4 regions of the Sphingomonas sp. M1A8_2b genome follow, and region 1 is predicted to be linked to each of the others. Evidence: riboswitches for the same ligand, from Rfam matches in the RefSeq annotation. Region 1 holds a riboswitch; each other region holds the start of a gene.

Region 1 (5,585 bases):
GCCCCCAAGGCGAGCCCGAGCACCGCGCGCGGCAAGCGCAGTTCGAGGATGATCCACCAGCGCGGATCGGCGGAGAACCACGCGGACGGCGGCACCGATACTTTCCCGCAGCCGAGCGAAAGACCAAACAGCGCGATCACGAGCAGCCCGAGCGCGAGCAGTTTCAGCGTGCGGGTCATCGCCGCGCGTCCCCGCTCGTACCCAATTCCACCACCCCGGCGAAGGCCGGGGCCCAATTGGGGGACGGTCTTGACCATGCGCAGCACTGAATCATTTTGGCCTTTCCAATTGGGCCCCGGCCTTCGCCGGGGTGGTGCCCGGGAGGAAGGGTTTCGATCGGGTCCGCGCGCATCACAGCCCCGCCCTTATCGCAGCCAGCCGCTCGAGCGCCGGCGGAATCGTCGGGCCGCCGCAGTTGATCAGCACACGCGGAAACACCGCTTGCGGCGTGGTCGGCAACAGCCGGTGGCGCAGTGCCGCCCCCCGCCCGATCCGCTCCGAGGCGATGACGACATCGGGCGGCTGCGTGACGATCGTCTCCGCCGACAGCGTGCCGGTATGCGTCAGGCCGTAGCGCACCGCCGCGTTGCGCAGCCCGACGCGGGTCATCATGTCGGTCAGCAACGTACCGTCGCCGGTCGCCAGATCGCCGGTGATATAGAGTAGCGCGCTCGGCGGGTTGGCGCTGCGCCGCGTCCACCTGGCCACGGCGCGATCGATATCGGCATTGATCCGTGCGCCACCCGACGGCGCGTCGACCGCATCGGCGATCTGCCTCACCTGCGCCTGGCTCTCGGCAATCGAATCGGGAATGCCGAGCAGCAACGTCTTCAACCCGGCCCGCGCATACGCCGCCTGCGTCGCGGCGGGCGTGTAGGTACTGGCGATGACGAGATCGGGGCGCAGAGCGATCACTTCCTCCGCGGTGCCGGCGGTCGCGCGAAACCGCCGCGCGACCTCCAGCGGGATCGAGGTCCCGCCAGGATCCTGCGAATAATGGCTGATCGCCGCGATCCGCGATGCCGGCACGATCCGCACCAGCACCGCATCGACGCACGGATTGGTCGAGACGATCCCCCCGCCGCCGCTTCCGCCCGGCGGCACGGAGCAGCCCCCGAGCGTCGACGCGACCAGCAGCGTAAGGAGGATCGCCCTGCGGATCACTTCAAGCGCAACCGCACGCCGCCATAGGCCGCCCGCCCATAGGTGCCGTAGCCGGCGATCGTCTGGTACGACGCGTCGGTGATGTTATCGACGCGGCCATAGACCGCGAACCGCTCGCCGATCGGAAACTCCGCCCGGACGCCGCCGAGCGCATAGCCGTCGAGCCGCACCGCATTGGCGGAGTCGTCGAAACTGTCGCCGACCATCGTCACCGTGCCGCCGATCGACAGCCCGAACGGGAACCGGTAATCCGCGTTGACGCTCGCGGTCTGCTCCGGTCGCCGCGCGAGGGTCTTGCCGAAATCGTCGCCGATCGACCGGTTTTCGGTGTGGATATAGCTGTAGTTCGCGGTCAGCGTCAGCGCATCGACCGGGCGCAGCGCCAGCGTGAACTCCGCGCCGTCGGCCTCGGCACGCGCAACGTTGTCGTACACGCCGAACGGACGATTGGCGCAGATCGAGCCGGGTGTCTTCAGCTCGGTAGGGCTGCAATCGCGGAAGTCGATCTGGTTGCGCGTGCGGCGATTGAAATAGGTAACGCCGACGCGCGCACGCTTACCGAGAAACGCCTGTTCGACGCCGACGTCGAAGTTCCGCGCGGTCTCCGGATCGAGACCGCGGTTCCCGTAGTCGGAGAACAGCTGGTACAAGGTCGGCGCCTTGAAGCCTTCACCATAGCTCGCGCGGACGGTGGTGCCGGTCCGCAACGCCAATGCGGCATTGGCGCCAAACGTCGTATGGTTGCCGAAATCGTCGTGATCGTCGTTGCGGACGCCGCCGGTCAGTGTGAGGATATCGATCGGCTTGACGATCAGCTGGCCATAGACGCTGGTGATGCCCGTGTCGGCATAGCTGAAACCGTCGTTATAGCGGCTGTTCTCGCGCTCGACGCCCGCGACGACGCGGACCTGGTCGAGCGGGCGGAAGTCGCCCTGATATTCGTAGCGCTCGCTACGGCCTCGCCCGATGAAGCTCGGATCCGTGCCGAAGGTCGGATCGTAGTTGTCGCGGTTGATGTCGGCGATCGTGAACGCCACGCGGTTGTTGAACCGGCCATCGGCGAAGTTCGCATGCAGCCCGGCATAGCCGTAGATCTCCTGCGTCTTCGAATATTCGGGGTCGTCCGCCAGGACGAAATCGGGTGCCGGAAAGCCGTCGATATCGACCTTGCTGTCCGCATAGTAGCCGCGCAGGTCGAGGCCGATCCCCGGCGCGAACTCGACGCCCAGCCGCCCGGCCGCGCCATATTGGCGATACCCGTCGCGCTCGGTGCCGCTGGCCGCCGACGAAATGCCGTCGGTCCTCAGATAGCCGCCGGTCAGCGAGCCTGATACCGGCCCCTTCGCGCCCGACACGCCCGCGCTCGCGAACACGCTGTCGGCATAGCCATATTCGGCGTTGGCGCGTGCCTGCACGCCTTCGGTGGGCGTCGCGGTGATGATGTTGACGACACCGCCGATCGCCTGGCTGCCCCACGGCACCGAGTTCGGCCCGCGCAACACTTCGATTCGCTCGATTGAGCTCGACAACAGGTTGGCGAAGTTGAAGCCGCCGCCGGTCGATGACGGATCGTTGACGCGGACGCCATCGATCACGACCAAGGTCTGGTCGGACTCCGCGCCGCGGATCCGCACGCTCGTCAGCGCGCCGATCGAGCCGTTGCGCGTGACGGTGACGCCCGGCGTGGTCGCGAGCAGGTCGGACACCACCGTCGTCTGGCGGCGCTCGATCTCGGCGCGGTCGATCACCGTCACCGCCTGGCCGACTTCGCTCGCGGGCTGCGCGACGCGGGCGGCGGTGACGACCAGTTCGGGCGTGTCGCCATTGGGAATGGATTGTGCGTAAGCGGGCGACGCGATCATGGCCGCTGCGCTCAGAAGTAGGAATGTTTTCGTCATCGGGCACGTCCTGAACAGAACCGCCTGCGACCATTCGCAGTGCGGCCAGACGTCGCTCGCTCGAGGATGCCCCATGGGGGCCTCTCGTCCGCGCCGGACACCCGCCCGCGCAGTGGATCGACCGTGAGAGGCAGGTCTCCTGGCTTCCGGGTCTTCGCGCCCACCCCGCCTTCCCAGGCTATCACCCAGTGGCCTATTCGGGGTGGCCGCTATCCGGTCACAGTTGCGGGTACAGCGCCGGTCTTGCGGCTCTGGTCATGACTACCCTTCCGCGCACCGACTTCCCTTTTGATCCCGTCGCCGGGAACCCTTCACGCCCCGCCATTAGTCGCAGCCCAGACACGGGTCAACGCAAGGGTGACTCCGAATCCTCCCCCGCCAGGGGGAGGTGGTGCCGAAGGCGACGGAGGGGGAGGACGCGGAACAGAGGTGATCCTTTCCTCCCCCTCCGTCTGGCAAGTGCCAGCCACCTCCCCCTTGCGGGGGAGGATCAGATATTACCGCCCGCCGTACCGGAGCCCGACCCAGACCGTCCTCGGCGTCGCGCGCTCGACGATGTTGGCGCCGCTGATCCCCGCCTCGACGCGCTCGTCAAACAGATTTTCGGCGCGCAACTCGGCGACCAGCGACCGCAGGATCGGCAGTGCCGCATAGCCGTCTAGCGTGGTCGCGGGCGCGAGCACCCGCGTATTCTGGTCGTCGTCATACTGCCGGCCGATATGGCGCACGGTCAGCGAGAGCGCGGCGGCATCGCGGCGCCAATCGACCGTTCCCGACACTGCGTCGCGCGGCGTCTGCGCCGGCCGCAATCCGTCGAGCGCCGCGGTGATCCCCGATCCCTCGACGGTCGAATTGGTATGCGACCACGACGCCTGCACGCCGAACGGGCCTGGCCGATACGACGCATCCAGTTCGAACCCGTGCGCGCGGATCGCATCGAGATTCTGGCGGACGCGGTAGGTCGTGACGCCGGGCAGGACCTGCGCCGGGCTGGTGGTCGTGACGTTGGCAATCGCGTTGTTCAACCGATTGTAGAAATAGGTCGCGGCGATGCTCATTCCCGGCGCGGGCGTCAGCGTGACGCCGCCCTCGACCCCGGTCAGCCGCTCGGGCGAAAGCAGCGCATTCGCAGCGGTGGCGTCGTTGCCGACGCGGAACGGGCGATACAGCTCGTTGAGTGTCGGCAACCGCCAGCCACGATACCCCGCGGCGCGCAGCGTGATCGCATCGGCGGGCTGGTAGGCGATACCGGCGCGGCCGGTCGTCTCGCTGCCGTCGCGATCGGCATAGCGCTGGTTGGTCAGCGCAGGTCCGACGGCGAGCGGCCGTTCGGACAGATAGCCGCCGTCGATCGACCACCAGTCGACGCGCCCGCCCAGGCTGAAGGTGAAGTCGCCCGCGACCAGACTGCCGTCCGCGAACAGGCCCGTCGTCGTCGTGCTCCCGCCCGCCTCGCGCCGCCGTGTCGGTACCGCCGCGACGAAGGTGTAGAGTTCCTGCGTCTTGCCACTGACGTCGCGCAGGTCGGCGCCCAGCCGCAGCGTGATGCTCTCGCCCAGCGGCGGCAGGATCTCGATCCGCCCGCCCAGCCCGGTCGCGGGCGTATTATACTGGTCCAGCGACTGGATCGCGGTCGTGCGCGCGGCATTGATGCTGTTGAAGCTGCTCGCAAACGCGCGCGTCTGCAGATAGGCGAGCGCCGAATAGCCCCAGTCGCCGCGCCCGATCAGCCGGATGCTCGCATCGGCGCCCTCGGTCGTATTGTCGGTGAAGTCGGACCCACGCTCACGCCGGTCGGAGAAGGCGCTAGCGTTCACCTGCAACTCGGTCTTCGCGCCGATCCCGACGACGGTCCTGATAGCACCCGATGCCTGCTCGTACGGCGCGGGCCGATCGACGATCCCGCGACTGTCGGCCACCGTCGGCGTGAAACCGTCGCCGCGCGCATAGGCGCCGGACAGCGTCGCGAACCCGGCCTCGTGGACCAGCGCCGCCGAACCCTGCGCATCGACCGAGTCCCGGCTGCCATAGGCGACACTGCCTTGGAACGGCGTCAGGTCGCCAGGCGTCGCGCTCTCAAGCTCGACCGTGCCGGCCAGCGCGCCCGGCCCCTGATACCCACTGCCGCCCCCCCGCGTCACGCGGATGCGGCCCAGCCGCCCGGTCGCATAGGCGGGAAACGCGACCCACCCGCCGAACGGATCCGCTTGCGGCACGCCGTCGAGGATCAGCAGCGCACGGCTCGACGCATTGCCGCCGATCCCGCGCAACGAAATCCCCTGGCTGGTCGGGTTGGCGCTGCGCGAATCCGACCGGCGGAACTGCTGCAAGCCGGCGACATCGGCGAGCACGCTCTCCAGCCGGTTGCTGGCATTGGCGTCGATCCGGTCGCGCTCGATCGTGACGATGTCGTAGGCGCGGTCGCCCGGTGCCGGCGCCAGCCCGCGCCCGGTGACGACGATATCGGGTGCAGGTTCGGGGGTCGATTGCGCGATGGCAGCGCCGGACCACAGGAGGACGCAA
Region 2 (5,585 bases), on a different contig from region 1:
ATCGTTCGGGTCCGCCTCGTCACGTCGGAGGGGCCGATCCTGCTAGCGCTCGATACACGGCATGCGCCCAAGACGACGCAGAACTTCCTCGAATATGTCGATGACGGACGCTTCGACGGGACCGATTTCTACCGCGCGAGCCGGCAGAAGTCCTCGCCGAAGACAGGCTTCATCCAGGCGGGGATCCGTACCGATGCGCGGCGCATTCTGCCGCCATTTCCGCTCGAGACGACCGCGCAGACCGGGATCAAGCATCTTGACGGGACGATCTCGATGGCGAGGGGCATGAACCCGGCCTCGGCGGGGGGCAATTTCTTCATCACCGTCGGCCCGGCACCGGCGATGGACGCGCGCGCGGGCTATCCCGGCTATGCGGCGTTCGGGCATGTGATTGCGGGGATGGACGTGGTGAAGCGGATTCTCGCCAAGCCGACTGGCGGTGGAATGGATGCGTTCAAGGATCAGATGATCCTGAAGCGCGTGGCGCTAATCAGTGCGCGCCGCCTGAACGGGGTGGCGAAGCCGACCGGGTTTCCAAAGGCATGGTTGATCAAGGTGCGGCCTGATCGGGCGAAGGAGTGAAGTACGAACACTGTTGTCGGGCTGTTAACCGTACCACCCCGGCGGAGGCCGGGGCCCAATTGGACGGGTTTTATAAGGGCAGACCGCCCAAAGTTTCAAAGTTTAATGCCGTCCCCCAATAGGGGCCCGGCCTTCGCCGGGGTGGTTGGAGTTCGCTAGACTGGTCGATGCGGTGTGTTCGGGGTTTGCGCCTACCATGCTCAGCGCGACCGCTTCCGCCACCTTGATGCCGTCCACCGCCGCGGACAGGATGCCCCCCGCATAGCCGGCACCTTCGCCCGCAGGGAAAAGCCCTGCGGTGTTGAGGCTCACGAAATTGTCGCCGCGCGTGATCCGAACCGGCGACGACGTACGCGTCTCCACTCCCGTCAACACCGCGTCCGGATGATCGTAACCAGGAATCTCACGACCGAATGCGGGCAGCGCTTCGCGCAACGCGGTGATCGCGAACTCGGGGAGGCATTCGGAAAGGTCCGTCATGTGGACGCCCGGCTTATACGACGGGATCACCGAGCCCAGCGCGGTCGATGGTCGCCCCGCGAGCAGATCGCCGATGCGTTGCGCAGGTGCCTTGTAGTTCGAGCCGCCGGCGACATAGGCCCGCGATTCCCAATGGCGTTGCAGTGCGATCCCCGCGAGCGGGTGGCCGGGATAGTCGCGCTCGGGGTCGATGCCGATGACGATGCCGGAGTTCGCGTTGCGTTCGTTGCGCGAATATTGGCTCATGCCGTTGGTTGCGACGCGACCTTCCTCGGAGGTCGCGGCGACGACCGTGCCGCCCGGGCACATGCAGAAGCTGTAGACGGTCCGCTCGTTCTTGCAGTGATGCGACAGGCTGTACGCCGCCGCGCCGAGATCGGGATGGCCCGCGCACGGGCCGAACCGTGCTTCGTCGATCCACGACTGCGGATGCTCGATGCGGACGCCGATCGAGAACGGCTTTGCTTCGACGTGGACACCCTTGGCATGGAGCATCTCGAACGTGTCGCGCGCGCTGTGGCCGACCGCAAAGACGACGTGGTTGGCTTCGAGATAGTCGCCATTGCTGAGGTGGAGGCCGCGGAGTTGGCGGCTGCCGGCCTCCTCGACAATGTCGAGACCGTCGACGCGGGTCGAGAAGCGGTACTCGCCGCCGAGCGCTTCGATCGTCTCGCGCATGCTCTCGACCATCGTGACGAGGCGGAAGGTGCCGATATGCGGGTGTGCCTCGGTCAGAATTTCGGGCGGCGCGCCGGCTTTAACGAACTCGGTAAGGACTTTGCGCCCGAGATGGCGCGGGTCCTTGATCTGGCTCCAGAGCTTGCCGTCGGAAAAGGTCCCGGCGCCGCCCTCGCCAAACTGGACGTTGGATTCGGGGTTGAGGACGCTCTTGCGCCAGAGCCCCCAGGTGTCCTTGGTACGCTCGCGGACGACTTTGCCGCGGTCGAGGATGATTGGGCGGAACCCCATCTGCGCGAGGATCAAGCCGGCGAACAGGCCGCAGGGTCCTGCGCCGACGACGACCGGGCGGGTGCCGGTGTAGCTCGGGCCGGCCTTCGTGACGAAACGATAGCCGGTGTCCGGAGTACGCTGGACGTGGCGATCCTTGCGGAAGCGCGTGAGGACCGTGTCCTCGTTCTTCAGCGTGACGTCGACCGAATAGACGAGTTGGATGTCCATCTTGTCGCGCGCATCGTGCGCGCGTCTGGCGATGGTGTAGCGGATCAGGTCACGCGGGGTGACGCGCAGCCGGTCGCGGATCGCGGCGGGGAGCGCTTCGTCGGCGTGGTTGAGCGGGAGCTTGAGGTCGGTAATGCGGAGCATGCCGCCCGCTCTAGCGCCGCGCAGCGCGATCCGCCATCGGGAGCGGGAGAGGACATGATCATGCGGACCGACGACGAGCAGAATGCCAAGAGCGCCAAGCGCAAGGAGGTCCACGACCGGATCGTCGCGAGCAAGACGATCGAGAAGGGCTTGATCATCGTCCACACCGGCAAGGGCAAGGGCAAGTCGACCGCGGCGTTCGGCATGGCGGTGCGAATGATCGGGCATGGGCGGAAAGTCGGCGTGGTGCAGTTCGTGAAGGGCGCGATGGCGACCGGCGAGAAGGCGATCTTCGACGCGTTCCCCGACCTGTGCGAGTTCAAGCCGATGGGGGAGGGATTCACCTGGGATACGCAGGACCGCGCGCGCGACATCGCGGTGGCGCGCGAGGCGTGGGACGAGGTCAAGCGGATGATCGCCGATCCGTCCTATGCGATGGTGGTGGCGGACGAGCTGAACATCGTGCTGCGGTATGAGTATCTGCCGGTCGACGAAGTGCTCGCGGCGTTGGCGGCTAAGCCCGAGATGACGCATGTCGTGGTGACCGGGCGGAACGCGCCGGATGCGCTGATCGAGATGGCGGATCTGGTGACGGAGATGACGCAGGTGAAGCATCCGTTCCGGTCGGGCGTAAAGGCGCAGGCGGGCGTGGAGTTCTAGGCAAGTCAGGCGGCGATTGAGTCGTGACGAGGCGGACCACCAACGCCCCGTCATCCTGACGAAAGGCAGGACCTAGAGCCACGAAGGTTGCCGCCTGTTACCCTGGGTCCTGACTTTCGTCAGGATGACGCGGGGTTGACGGAACTGCTGGTGAGAACGCCCAACGGCGCACCGCCGTCTTGCGTCCCCCAAGCCTCCCGCGTATCGCTCGACCCGCGACAGGTTTTCCGGAGGCGGCAACGCCTACGGAAATGAAAATGGGAACGGGAAACACCCGGCTGCCCCTGCAACTGTACGCGGCGAGCCATCGTGCCACATGCCATTGGGTTTTCCCGAGAAGGCGGCGCGGACGGCGCTGACCCGCGAGCCAGGAGACCTGCCCGTCGCGGTCGTCTTTCGTCCGGCCAGGGTGCGCCGAACGGACGGGTAACACCCCGCGCGACGACATCGCTTCGCGTCGCGCGGAGGCTGGAGGCGTGCGCCTTTCGCCCTTCGCGCGGTGCGGGATCGACTGTCCGAAGGGGGTCCTATGCCGATTGTATTTCATTTTCCGCTCGTTTGCGCCCGAGCGCTCGCATGTTGAAGCCCGTTGCCGATGGCGTCGCGGTCGTCGCGTGCAACACCTGCCGCCATTCCACCGACGCACGTGACGACGACGAGGGCCAGCGCGGCGGCGCGCGGCTCGTCCAGGCGTTGAAGACCGTGCAGGCGAGCGATCCGGCCTATGCCGACGTCGCGGTGCAGGAGATGCCGTGCCTGTTCGCGTGCCAGGATTTCTGCACGATCCATCTGCGTGCCCCGGCTAAGGTCGGCTATGTCCTCGGCCGGTTCGAGCCCAGCGAAGACGCCGCGCGCGCGATCCTCGACTATGCGCGGCTGTACGGCGAGAGCGCGTTCGGGCAGGTGCCGTTCAAGCAATGGCCGCAGGGGGTGAAGGGACATTTCATCACCCGCACCCCACCCGCCGGGTTCATCGTCGAATGACCGCGTTCGCGTCGCCATCGGCGTTTCTAGCGGCGCTCGCCGCGCTACCCCAACCGGACGAGGCGGCACGTGCCGCCGCGACCGCGCGTCAGGACAGCCTCACCAAGCCGCGGGGTTCGCTTGGTAGGCTGGAGGATATCGCGATCTTCATGGCCGGATGGCAGGGCCATGCGCGGCCCCGGCTCGACCGCGTTTCGGGGATCGTCTTCGCGGGGAACCACGGCGTCGTCGGGCGGGGGGTCAGCGCGTTCCCGGCGGCGGTCACCGCACAGATGGTGGCGAACTTCGAGCAGGGCGGCGGCGCGGTCAACGCGCTGTGCGCGGCGGCGGCGATCGACCTCGCGGTCGTCGCGATCGACCTCGACCGGCCAACCGCAGATTTCACAACGGCACCCGCAATGTCCGAAGCGGAGTGCCTAGCCGCGATCAACATCGGCGCGGCGGCCGTCCCCGAAGGCATCGACCTGCTGATCCTCGGCGAGATGGGGATCGGCAATTCGACCGTCGCGGCCGCTCTGTGCGCTGCCAGTTTCGACGCAGCCCCAGCGGACTGGGTCGGCCCGGGAACAGGCGTCGACGCGAGCGGCGTCGCGCGAAAGATCGCGGCGATCGACGCAGGCATCGCGCTGCACCGTAAATCGCTGACGACGCCATTCGAGATCCTCCAACGTCTCGGCGGGCGTGAGTTGGCAGCGATTGCGGGTGCGGTGGTCGCGGCCCGTTTACGAGGCGTGCCGGTCATGCTCGACGGCTTCATCTGCAGTGCGGCGGTCGCGCCGCTTGCTGCGGCCTATCCCGACATCGTCGCGCATTGCCTGGCAGGACATCGCTCCATCGAGCCCGGCCATACCCGCCTGCTCGATGCATTAGGGCTCGATCCGTTGCTGTCGCTCGGCATGCGTCTCGGCGAAGGCAGCGGCGCGGCGGTCGCGACCCTGCTCGTCCGCGCTGCCCTGGCCGTTCACGACGGCATGGCGACGTTTGCGGAAGCGGGCGTTTCGGAGGCATGACGACGCCGTACATGCTGTTTCTAATGCGGCATGGCGCACCCGAAAGGGAGGGGCGGCTGCTCGGCCGGACCGACGATCCGGTTACCAAAGCCGGGATTGCCGCGTGTCTGGCGCAGGCGTCGGGGCTGGAAGTCAACCATATCGTCTCGTCCGATCTCGTCCGCGCGCGGGACTGCGCGAGCGCAATCTCGGCGCCGCTTGGGCTTACGGTCGGGCAGGACCCTCGTTGGCGTGAGCTGGATTTCGGCGATTGGGACGGTCAGGCGCCGTCGTCGATCGATCCTGTGGCGTTGGCACAGTTCTACGACGATCCGGACGCGGCGCCGCCGCCGGGCGGCGAGGGCTGGTCCGCGTTGCAAGAGCGCGTCGCCGCCGCGCTGGCCGATCTGTCGGGCAGCTCGACGCTGGTCGTGACGCATGGCGGCGCGATCCGGGCGGCGCTTGCGGCGCTGTGCGGGTTCGACCGGCGCCAGATCTGGGCGTTCGACCTGCCCTATGCAGCGCTGCTATCGCTGCGCGTGTGGCCGAGTGGCGAGCTGGCCGCGC
Region 3 (5,585 bases), on a different contig from region 1:
TGGTCGAAGCCTGTTCGTGGCTCGACCCGGTCCATTCATCCGCCGAATTTTCGCCACTGGCGTGCTGGGGTATCCGCCGCGGCGCACCCCATAGACCGTCGGGTGCGGTGTTCGACGTCCCGTGCGATCACCTCGATGGGCGTCGGGGCGGCCACGACGTACCGCAAAGCCTGTGCCTTCCCCTCAGCGGGCAGCACGGCATGCTGGGGCTACTCTACTTCGAACGCCGCACAGGCTTCGCGGAGGACGGGCTGAGCGATGTCTATCTCCAGATGCTCGCCGAAAATATCGGACTTGCGCTGGACAACCTGCGCCTGCGCGACGCGCTTCGGTCGCTGGCGATGGCCGACCCGCTGACGAAGCTGTCCAACCGGCGACACCTCGACGAGGTCCTCGCGCGCGCGATCGCCAAGGCCGAGCGGACCGGCGCGCCACTATGCTGCGCGATGATCGACATCGACCATTTCAAGCGCTTCAACGACGAGCACGGCCACGATGCCGGCGATGCGGTGCTACGCGCGGTCGGCGCGCTGCTCAAGGACGCCGTGCGCGGCACCGATCTTGTCTTCCGGTTTGGCGGCGAGGAGTTTCTGATGCTCCTGCCCGACACGGATCCGGAGGCTGCAGCGGAGCGGGCGGAAGAGGTCAGGCGGCGGATCGGCGCATTGCGCGTGCGCTACGACGGCCAGGATCTGGGCCCCATCACAACGTCGATCGGGCTGGCCTGCGCACCGCTGCACACCGACTGGTCGTCGATAGTCCAGTCCGCCGACGCCGCGCTGCTGCGGGCCAAACAGGCCGGCCGCGACCGCGTCCTGTCCGCGATCGCGCGAAAAGATCGCGCCGATCCGATCGCGGGGATGCGGTGCGCTGCACCGTCCTGAAGCGCACGGACGAAGTTTGGCTGCGATCCCGAATTGGCAATCCTGCGGGCTTGCGCTAAGCGACTGGCGAGGACCGGCTGAGCCGGACCTCGTTGATCGCGCCGGTGCCTCGCGAGAGGCTTGAATGGGAATGCGGTGCGGGGTTCGTCCCCAAATCCGCGGCTGTCCCTGCAACTGTAAGCGGTGAGCGAGAATGCCACGTATCCTGCGCCAAGCGGGATACAGCCACTGGACGCTGCGCCTGTCGCGCACGCTGGGAAGGCCGCGTATTCGAGCGACGACCCGTGAGCCAGGAGACCTGCCGGCGATGGGTCGCTCTTGCCTTGGTCCAGGGGATGGCCGCGGCACGGTTCTCCGTCTGAGCGACGAACCTATGCGGCTGGGGCTGCATCGGTGCGTGGTATGGGTATTCGCGCCCGTCCATCGTCGCGCGCCGGTGATCATGCAGCTCCCGCCCGTCGTCGCACGGCGCGAGGAGACTGATATGCCCGATCTATCGAAGATCCCCGTTACCATCGTCACCGGCTTTCTCGGCGCCGGCAAGACCACGCTGATCAGCCATCTGATCCGCAACGCCGGCGGACGTCGCCTGGCGGTGATCGTCAACGAATTCGGCACGCTGGGCGTCGACGGCGACATCCTCAAGGGCTGCGCGATCCCCGATTGTCCGGCGGAGAACGTCGTCGAGCTCGCCAATGGCTGCATCTGTTGCACCGTCGCGGACGATTTCATCCCGACCGTCGAGACGCTGCTCGCGCTCGATCCGCGACCCGACCACATCCTGATCGAGACGTCGGGGCTCGCGCTGCCCAAGCCGCTGCTGAAAGCGTTCGACTGGCCTGCGATCCGGTCGCGGATCACCGTCGACGGGGTCATCGCGCTCGCGGATGCCGAAGCCGTCGCCGCAGGCCGGTTCGCGCCCGATCTCGCCGCGATCGACGCGCAGCGCGCCGCCGATCCGAGCATCGATCATGAAACCCCCTTATCCGAGGTGTTCGAGGACCAGCTCGCCTGTGCCGATCTGATCCTGCTGACCAAATGCGACCTCGCCGGCGCGGACGGCATCGCCGCGGCCCGCGCGGTGATCGCCGCCGAGACCGTACGGCCTCTGCCGATCGTCGAACTGGTCGACGGCATCGTCGATCCCCGCATCGTGCTCGGGCTCGGGGCGGCGGCCGAAGACGACATCGCCAGCCGTCCCTCGCATCACGACGGCGAGGACGATCACGAACACGACGATTTCGACAGCATCGTCGTCGAATGGGATAGTGTCGACGACGCGACGGCGCTGACGACGCGGATCGAGACGCTGGCGGCGGGCGGCGAGATCCTCCGCGTGAAGGGCTATGCCGCGGTCGCCGGCAAACCGATGCGGTTGCTCGTGCAGGCGGTCGGCGCCCGCGTCCGTGCGCATTACGATCGGCCGTGGCGCACCGACGAGGCGCGCCGGACGCGGTTGGTCGTCATCGCCGAGCAGGGCCGGCTCGATCCTAAGGCAATCAGGGCCGCGCTGGACGCCTAATCAGCCATGCACGTCGTATTTCGCGAGAGCCACGGACTGGACGAAAGCGCTGTGCCCCAGGATCTGGGGCAGAGCGCCGCCGACCTGGTCGTGCTCTCGTTTTCCGACAGCGATCTCGCGGCGTTCAGCGCCGGCTGGCGGACGGCGGTAGCGGCGGGTGATGCGATGCCGTCCCTGCGGCTCGCGAACCTCGCCGACCTCACGCATCCGCTATCGGTCGACACCTATCTCGAGCGCACATTGGCGGGCGCGAAGGCGATACTGATCCGGCTGATCGGCGGCACGGCCTATTGGTCCTACGGTCTCCAACAGGTCGAAGCGCTGGCCCGACGACGGGGGATCGCGCTGGCGGTCCTGCCCGCCGACGGCCGCTACGACCGGCGACTGGACGCTGCGTCCACCGTTCCGAAGGCGGTGTTGCGCCGGCTGTCGACGCTGTGCGACGTCGGTGGTGCCGACGCGGCTCGCGAGGCCCTGGCGCAGTTCGCGTTGACCTCGGGGCTGAACGCCCAACCGCAGCAATCGTCGGGCGAACTCGCCGCGGTCGGCGCATGGCAGCCGGATACCCGTACCGCCTGTCCGGCAGCTTTCGTGCTCGCCACGTCACGGCCGCGCATCTTGGTGATCTTCTATCGATCCTATCTGGCGGCAGCGGACCTCGATCCGATCGCCGCGTTGCATGCCGCCTTCACCCTGCGCGGGTACGACGTCCTGGGGGTGTTCGTGCCGTCGCTAAAGGACGCCGAGGCGAGCGGCTGGTTGCGCCGCTGGGTGATCGCGCTGGCGCCGGTCGCGATCGTCAACGCGACCGCGTTTTCGGGCCGAGGCGGCGACGACACGACGCCGCTCGACGGTGCGGACGTCCCGGTCTTCCAGGTGGCGCTGGCGACGTCCGGCCGTGCGGCGTGGCTCGATGCGCCGCGTGGCCTGTCGCCCGCCGACCTGGCGATGCACGTGGTCCTGCCCGAAGTGGACGGGCGGATCTTCGCGGGGGTCGCGAGCTTCAAGGAAGCCGCGCCGCACGATCCCGACCTGCAATATGCCCGCCGCGAACACCGCGCCGATCCCGACCGCATCGGCGCGATCGTGGCGCGGATCGACGGCTGGATCGCGCTCGCGGCCAAGCCCGCCCCGCAGCGCCAGCTCGCGATCATCTTGTCTACCTACCCCGGCAAGGCGCACCAGATGGCGCATGCGGTCGGCCTCGACGCGATCGCTTCGGTCGACGCGATCCTCGAGGATTTGAAGCACGCCGGGTACGCGATCGGCTCGACGACCGACCTCGCAACCGCACTCGGATCGCAGCAGATCAATTGGCCGCTCGAAGCTTATCGTGTTGCGCTGGCGACCCTGCCCGCCTCGCTGCGCACCGAGCTATTCGCAGTTTGGGGCGAACCGGAAGACGACCCCGCCGTCCAGACCGGTGCTTTCCATTTCGCGGCGCTGTCCGTCGGAACCGCATTGGTGGCGCTCCAACCCGAACGGGGGCGATCCGCCGTCCGGACCGAGGAATATCACGACCTCTCGCGCTGTCCGCGTCATGGCTATGTGGCGTTCTATCTGTGGTTGCGATCGCGCGGCACCGACGCTCTTATCCATGTCGGCGCGCATGGCACGCTCGAATGGCTGCCCGGCAAAGCAGTGGCGCTTTCGAATGCCTGCTGGCCCGAGGCGCTGACCGGCCCGATGCCGGTGATTTATCCGTTCATCGTCAACGACCCCGGCGAGGCGGCACAGGCGAAACGGCGGATCGGGGCGGTCACGCTCGGCCACGTCCCGCCACCGATGACACCCACGAAAGGCGGCATCGGACTGGATCGGCTCGAGGCCCTGCTCGACGAGTTCTCCAACGCGGACGGGCTCGATCCCGCGCGGCGGACGCGCTTACAGGCCGACATCCGCGACGAGGCGAACGCGCTCGGTCTCGAGGACACGTTAGGGCTCACCCAGGCCGCCTCCGCGTCGGACGTCGTCACGCGGATCGACACGTTCGTCTGCGACGTCAAGGACAGCCGGTTCGGCGACGGCCTCCACGTCTTCGGGCGCGGACGGTACGGCGAGGCCGAACGCGACGGCTTGCTGGCCGCGCTCGATGGACGGCGCGTACCGTCCGGCCCCTCGGGGTCGCCTTGGCGCGGCCGATCCGACGTCCTGCCGACCGGTCGCAATCTCTACACCACCGATCCGCGCGCGGTGCCGTCACGGTCCGCACATACGCAAGGCGTGCTGCTCGCCGAGGAACTGATCCGCCGCCATCTCCAGGATCAGGGCGATTATCCAAAGGGGCTAGTCGTGGATCTGTGGGGCTCGGCGACGATGCGCACCGCGGGCGAGGAGTTCGCGATGGCGCTCCACCTGCTCGGCGCCGAACCGGTGTGGGACCTGGCGTCGCAGCGCGTCACCGGCGTCGAAATCCTGCCGCTGATGCGCCTCGACCGTCCGCGGATCGACGTGACGTTGCGCGTCTCGGGGTTGTTCCGCGACGCCTTCCCCAGCCTGTGCACGATGTTCGGTCAGGCCGTCCGTGCGATCGCCGGCCGCGACGAACCGTCAGACCTGAACCCCTTCGTCACAACGGCTCCGAGCCCGAGGGTCTACGGTCCTGCCCCCGGACGCTACGGCATCGGCATGGACGATGCGGCGGAAACCTACACGCCCGAAGCGCGCGTTGCCGCTGGCGAGGCATGGCTTGCGGCGTCGACCTATGCGCTCGACGACGGCGACCGCGTCGACTCCGCAGGGATCCGCCGCCGCGTCGCCGCCGCCGACAGCTTTGTTCATATTCAGGACCTTCCCGAAACCGATCTGCTGTTGGCCGCCGATTATGCGTGCCACGAAGCCGGCTTTGCTGCGGCAAAGGCACTCTCGGGCGGGGTCGCCGCGCTCTATCATCTCGACGCAACCGATCCCGAACGACCGCGCGCACGGTCGTTGCGGGAGGAAATCGCCCGCGTCGTGCACGCGCGCGCGGCGCATCCGGACAGGGTCGCGGGGATGATGCGGCACGGCTTCCGCGGTGCCGCAGAACTTGCTGCGACGCTCGACCACCTCGGCGCCTTCGCGCATCTCGCGGATGCCGTCTCGGCGCAGTCCATCGATCTCTATTACGACGCGACGCTGGCCCGCGACGACGTCCGCACCTTCATGGCGCAGGCCAACCCGCAGGCGTTGGCGGCCCT
Region 4 (5,585 bases), on a different contig from region 1:
CGTTGCAGGGTTCGGATTCCGTGCCGCGGCCGATCTCTCGGCCTGCAAAGCCGCGCTCGCGCTCGCCCAGCGTGGCCATTCCCCCGTGACTGCGCTATCTGCTCCCCACGACAAGGCGGCGTTGCTGGCGCCTATGGCCGATGCGCTCGGCGTACCGCTGATCCGGGTCACGGCGGCAATGCTGCGCAGCATGTCCACTCCAACGCGCTCGCCGTTCAGCCTCGAAGCGCGCGGTAGCGGCAGTGTGGCGGAGGCGTCTGCGCTAGCCGCAGCAGGGCCCGACGCGCGGTTGCTGACCGAACGCCACATCTCCCCCGACCGGATGGCGACCTGTGCCATCGCCGAAGGATCGCCTACATGACCGTTCATTTCATCGGCGCCGGCCCAGGCGCGCCCGATCTGCTGACGCTGCGAGGGCGCGATCTGATCGCGGCGTCGCCGGTGTGCCTCTACGCCGGATCGCTGGTGCCCGCAGCATTGCTCCAGCATTGTCCCCCCGGCGCCCGGATCATCAACACCGCACCGCTGTCGCTCGACCAGATCATCGCGACGATCGTCGAGGCGCATGACGAAGGGCACGACATCGCCCGGCTCCACTCCGGCGACCTCTCGATCTGGTCGGCGATGGGCGAGCAGCTCCGTCGGCTCCGTGTCCTGCGCATTCCATTCACCGTGACGCCCGGCGTGCCGGCCTTCGCAGCCGCGGCAGCGGCGCTGGAAGCAGAATTGACTCTCCCCGGCCTGACGCAATCGGTCGTGCTGACTCGCACACCCGGACGCGCGAGTACGATGCCGCACGCGGAGGACCTTGCGACGTTCGCCGCCACCGGTGCGACGCTGGCGATCCATCTGTCGATCCACAACCTCGCCAGCGTCGTGGACGTTTTAACCCCGGCGTACGGCGATGATTGCCCGGTAGCGATCGTCTGGCGGGCAAGCTGGCCCGACGAGTGCATCGCCCGCGCGACGCTGGCGACGATCGTCGAGGCAGCAGCAAATGGCCCCGATCGCACCGCGCTGATCCTGGTCGGCCGGGTCCTCGAGTCGGAGGATTTCGGCGAAAGCAGCCTGTACGCGGCAGGCTATGATCGGCGCTTCCGCCCGCAGCATGCCACTTCGCGGTTTGCGGGGGACGCGGCATGACGCCCGGCCTGATGATCGCCGCACCGGCGTCGGGCACCGGCAAGACCACCGTCATGCTCGGCCTGCTTCGGGCGTTGCGCGACGACGGGCTCGCGGTCCAGCCGTTCAAGAGCGGCCCGGACTATATCGACCCCGCCTTTCACCGCGCCGCCAGCGGGCGGGCGTCCTTCAACCTCGATACCTGGGCAATGCGCGCGACGATGCTCGATGGCCTGGCCGCACAGGCGAACGACGCGGACTTCATCCTCGCGGAAGGGTCGATGGGACTTTTCGACGGCGTCGCGAAACCCGGCGCCACCGGCAACGGCGCCAGCGCGGACATCGCCCGGCGGATGGGCTGGCCGGTCGTGCTGGTCGTCGACGTATCGGGACAGGCACAGTCGGCGGCGGCGACTGCGCTGGGTTTTGCGCGCTACGATCCCGATCTGGCGATCGCGGGCGTCATCCTCAATCGCGTCGCCAGCGCGCGCCACGAACGCCTGGCCCGCAGCGGCATGGCGGCGGTCGGCATGCCCGTCTTCGGCGCGCTGCCACGGCGCGGCGACCTGAAGCTGCCCGAGCGGCATCTCGGGCTCGTGCAGGCATCCGAACACGCCGATCTCGAAACCCGCATCGCCGACTATGCCGCGTTCCTGCGCGACCATGTCGATCTCGCCGCGATCCGTGCCGCCGCGTCTGCAACGCAGCGGGGGAGCGCCGAATCGCACCGCTTCACGCCGCCGGCGCAGCGGATCGCGTTGGCGCAGGATGCCGCGTTCACTTTCGCCTATCCGCACATGCTGGCCGGATGGCGCAGCGCCGGTGCCGAGATCCTCCCCTTCTCGCCGCTGGCCGACGAACGCCCCGCCAAGGACGCCGATCTCGTCTGGCTGCCCGGCGGCTATCCCGAACTGCACGCCGGCCGCCTCGCCGAGGCGCGCACGTTCCACGCGGCGCTGGCACGGCACGCGGACACGCGCCCGATCCACGGCGAGTGCGGCGGCTACATGACGTTGGGCGAGGCGCTGATCGATGCCGACGGCACGCGCCACCGGATGGCGGGCCTGCTCGGTCTGGTCACGAGCTATGAAAAGCGTCGCATGCATCTTGGCTATCGCCGTGCCACGCTGCTCGCACCGATGGCCGGCACTGCGGCGGGCGCCGACCTGCGCGGTCACGAATTTCATTATTCGACGATCCTCGATCAGCCCGATCCGCCGCTCGCGCACGTCACCGATGCCGAGGGCACGCAGGTCGCAGAAAGTGGATCCTACCGGGGCAACGTGTCGGGTACGTTCTTCCACCTGATCGCGCAGGACCGATGAGCCGGATCGACCTGCATCTGATCGGCATCGGGACGGGCAACCCCGATCATCTCACGCGCGCGGCGGAGGCCGCGATGAACGCGGCCGACCTCATCCTGCTGCCGCGCAAGGGCGATGCGAAATCCGACCTGATCGACCTGCGCCGGACGATCTGCGCCACCGTCCTCACCGGCACGACGCGGGTCGTGGAATTCGACCTGCCCGAGCGTCGGTCGGACGGGGAGTATCTGCTTGCGGTCGACGACTGGCACGATGCGATCGCGGCGTGCTGGGCGGCGGCGATCGCCGAGCATCTGCCGGACGGCGGACGCTTGGCATTGCTCGTCTGGGGTGATCCGTCGCTCTACGACAGCAGCTTGCGGATCGCCGAACGGTTGCGCGCCGACGGCCTTTCGCTGCGGGTCCAGGTCGTGCCGGGGATCACCAGTCTGCAGGCGTTGACCGCGGCGCACGCGATTCCGCTGAACACGCTCGGGGCGCCGGTTCTCGTCACCACCGGCCGTCGGCTGCGGGACGAGGGGTGGCCGGTCGGGCTCCAGACGATCGCGGTCATGCTCGACGGCGGATGCGCGTTCGAGACGCTGGCGGGTGAGGACATCGATATCTGGTGGGGCGCCTATCTCGGCATGTCGAACGAGGCGCTGGTCGCAGGGCCGCTGACCGAGGTCGCGGCGAAGATCGTCGCGGATCGCGCCAAACTGCGCGCCGAGCATGGCTGGATCATGGACACCTATTTGCTGCGCCGCCGATCAGTCGCCGCCTAGCGCTTGCAGACGCCATCCGCGGTTGAACGACAGCACCGTCTTCGACAGCGGCGCGATATCGATCCGAAGGGTCATCGCCACGGGTATCGACAGCGCCACGGCGATCGCCGCGCGTATCACGGTCGCGTGCGTCACGGCCACGATCGGCGAGTCGATCTGCTCCAGGCTACCGAGCCAAGGTTTGACGCGCGCGGCGACGGCGTCCATCGTCTCGCCGTCCGGGACACCATGCTCCGGCGCCGCCAGCCAGGCCGCCAGAGCCTCCGGCCCGGTCGCGTGGACAGCCTCGAAAGACAGTCCCGCCCAGCTGCCATAATCGACGTCCTTAAGCGCATCGCACGGCGCTGCATCCAGCCCCAGGGCGCTTGCCGTATCGCGCGCCGCGGTCGCGGGACTGGTCCAGATATGCACCGCTTTCGCAGCAGCCAGAACAACAGCGTGGGCCTTCGCCACCCCCCCTTCGTCAAGCGGTTCCATCGGGTCCGGAAAACCGCCCGCACGCATCGATCGCGTGGCGCTCGCGCAGATCAGGACGAGACGCGTAGCCATCGAACACTCCAAATCGGTTGACGCCCCTGCCTCACCGCTCCACACCGCGAGGATCGGAGCCGGGCGGGAAGCCGGTGCGATACCGGCGCGGTCGCGCCACTGTGATCGACGGAGTTACTCCTGTCGAGAGCCAGACCCCGCCCGACCCCTCAACACTCGCCGGGCGCGAAATCCCGGCAGGAGACCGACCATGCCAGCACGCGCGCTATCCCCGCACGACCCCTACATCGCGATCGGGACCACACCCGGCATTCCGCTCGACGAGATCGCCCCCTGGGCGGTGCTCGGCAGCATCATCGCACTGATCATGCTCTATTTCGTCAGCACCGAGCAGGGCGCGTTCGCGCTGTTCCAGGGCATGTACGTGCATGAATACGTCCATGACGGACGCCATCTGCTGGGCTTCCCCTGCCACTGAGCCGGGGACCCAGACCATGATGAAACACATGCTGTGGCGCGGGATGCTGTCGGGCATCCTCGGCGCGCTGATCGCCGCGACCTTCGCGCTCGTGTTCGCCGAACCCAAGATCGACGCCGCGATCGCCTTCGAGGCGGCACATGCCGCGCACGCGATGCTCGGCATGGACGAAGAGCTCGTCAGCCGAACGGTGCAGAAGACCGCGGGGCTCTACACCGCGATGCTGATGTACGGGACCGCGCTCGGCGGCGTGTTCGCGATCGTCTTCGCGGTACTCTATGGGCGTGTCGTCCGGGTTGGACCGCGTACCGTGTCGCTGTTGCTCGCAATGGCGACGATCGTCGTGATCGTCCTCGTACCCGCGCTCAAATATCCGCCGACCCCGCCCGCGGTCGGGCTTCACGAGACCGTCAGGCTGCGGACCGTCGCCTATTTCGGGATGATCGGCTTTTCGGTCCTGGCGGCAGTCGCGGGCGTATGGATACGACGCCGGCTGAGCGGACGATCGACCGCGATCGACGCGACCCTGGCCGGCGCGGCGGGCTATGTCGTGCTCGTGGTGGCGTTGCAGTTTCTGCTGCCGGCGATCGACGAGGTCCCGACGACGTTCCCTGCCAGCCTGCTGTGGCAGTTCAGGATCGCTTCGATCGCGACGCAGATGGTCTTGTTCGTCACGATCGGCATCGCCTTCGGCTGGCAGATCGATCGCATGCTTCGGGATCGACAACTCCTCGCACGGTAACTGCAACCCCCGCGCTTCTCGCACCTGAGTCCAATCCCGTTGACGAACCCGCCATTTGTCATACAAAAGACAGGCAAAGGTGAGGCGAGGAGCTTGGGTATGGGACGGATCGCTACGAGGGCGTTGGCGGCGGGCTTGGCGGCGATGTTGCTGGGTCAGCCCGCAGTGGCGCAGGACAGTCGGTTCGTTCGCGGGGCGGGCGACAAGCCGGTTCTGCAGGTCGATGGCGCACCGTTCCTGGTGCTCGGAATCCAGCTCAACAATTCCAGCGGGACCCCGGCGATCTTCCGCGACCTCGCGCTGGCGATCGCACGGAGCGGCGCGAACACCGTCATGGCCCCGATCGGCTGGGACGAGATCGAACCGCAGGAAGGGCGTTTCGATTTTACCATCGTCGATGGCCTGGTCGCGGAGGCGAGACGGCAGAAGGTCCGCCTCGCGCTGCTCTGGTTCGGCAGCTGGAAGAACGCGAAGATGTCGTACGCCCCGGCCTGGGTGAAGCGCGACACCACGCGTTTCCCGCGCGTGATTTCGGCAACCGGCGTCGCGATCGACGTGCTCTCGCCGATCGGCGCAAACGCGCAGGCTGCCGACGCACGCGCGTTCGCCGCGCTGATGGCGCATCTGAAAGCGATCGACGGGAAGCAGCGCACCGTCGTCATGAC

The links. A riboswitch is a leader RNA that binds a small molecule or an ion and turns the genes downstream of it on or off. The one in region 1 is predicted to bind cobalamin.
Region 2: it holds a riboswitch for cobalamin, as region 1 does, so the genes downstream of both, ACLBWL_RS11510 (DUF1636 domain-containing protein) here and ACLBWL_RS13620 (TonB-dependent receptor plug domain-containing protein) in region 1, are expected to answer to the same signal.
Region 3: it holds a riboswitch for cobalamin, as region 1 does, so the genes downstream of both, cobW (cobalamin biosynthesis protein CobW) here and ACLBWL_RS13620 (TonB-dependent receptor plug domain-containing protein) in region 1, are expected to answer to the same signal.
Region 4: it holds a riboswitch for cobalamin, as region 1 does, so the genes downstream of both, ACLBWL_RS11015 (CbtB domain-containing protein) here and ACLBWL_RS13620 (TonB-dependent receptor plug domain-containing protein) in region 1, are expected to answer to the same signal.

Annotation. Positions count from the first base shown of each region.
Region 1 is NZ_JBKFAH010000003.1:264,533-270,117, reverse strand. It holds gene ACLBWL_RS13630 (FecCD family ABC transporter permease) at 1-179, opposite strand, end outside; gene ACLBWL_RS13625 (ABC transporter substrate-binding protein) at 352-1,164, opposite strand; gene ACLBWL_RS13620 (TonB-dependent receptor plug domain-containing protein) at 1,161-3,062, opposite strand; cobalamin riboswitch at 3,175-3,389, opposite strand; gene ACLBWL_RS13615 (TonB-dependent receptor) at 3,560-5,585, opposite strand, start outside.
Region 2 is NZ_JBKFAH010000002.1:740,636-746,220, forward strand. It holds gene ACLBWL_RS11495 (peptidylprolyl isomerase) at 1-582, shown strand, start outside; gene ACLBWL_RS11500 (NAD(P)/FAD-dependent oxidoreductase) at 685-2,385, opposite strand; gene cobO (cob(I)yrinic acid a,c-diamide adenosyltransferase) at 2,440-3,045, shown strand; cobalamin riboswitch at 3,249-3,443, shown strand; gene ACLBWL_RS11510 (DUF1636 domain-containing protein) at 3,622-4,029, shown strand; gene cobT (nicotinate-nucleotide--dimethylbenzimidazole phosphoribosyltransferase) at 4,026-5,039, shown strand; gene ACLBWL_RS11520 (histidine phosphatase family protein) at 5,036-5,585, shown strand, end outside.
Region 3 is NZ_JBKFAH010000002.1:630,384-635,968, reverse strand. It holds gene ACLBWL_RS11085 (diguanylate cyclase) at 1-884, shown strand, start outside; cobalamin riboswitch at 970-1,204, shown strand; gene cobW (cobalamin biosynthesis protein CobW) at 1,369-2,406, shown strand; gene cobN (cobaltochelatase subunit CobN) at 2,413-5,585, shown strand, end outside.
Region 4 is NZ_JBKFAH010000002.1:619,584-625,168, reverse strand. It holds gene ACLBWL_RS11040 (cobalamin biosynthesis protein) at 1-361, shown strand, start outside; gene cobM (precorrin-4 C(11)-methyltransferase) at 358-1,143, shown strand; gene ACLBWL_RS11030 (cobyrinate a,c-diamide synthase) at 1,140-2,447, shown strand; gene cobF (precorrin-6A synthase (deacetylating)) at 2,444-3,211, shown strand; gene ACLBWL_RS11020 (histidine phosphatase family protein) at 3,197-3,760, opposite strand; cobalamin riboswitch at 3,825-3,947, shown strand; gene ACLBWL_RS11015 (CbtB domain-containing protein) at 3,951-4,178, shown strand; gene ACLBWL_RS11010 (CbtA family protein) at 4,195-4,920, shown strand; gene ACLBWL_RS11005 (DUF5597 domain-containing protein) at 5,020-5,585, shown strand, end outside.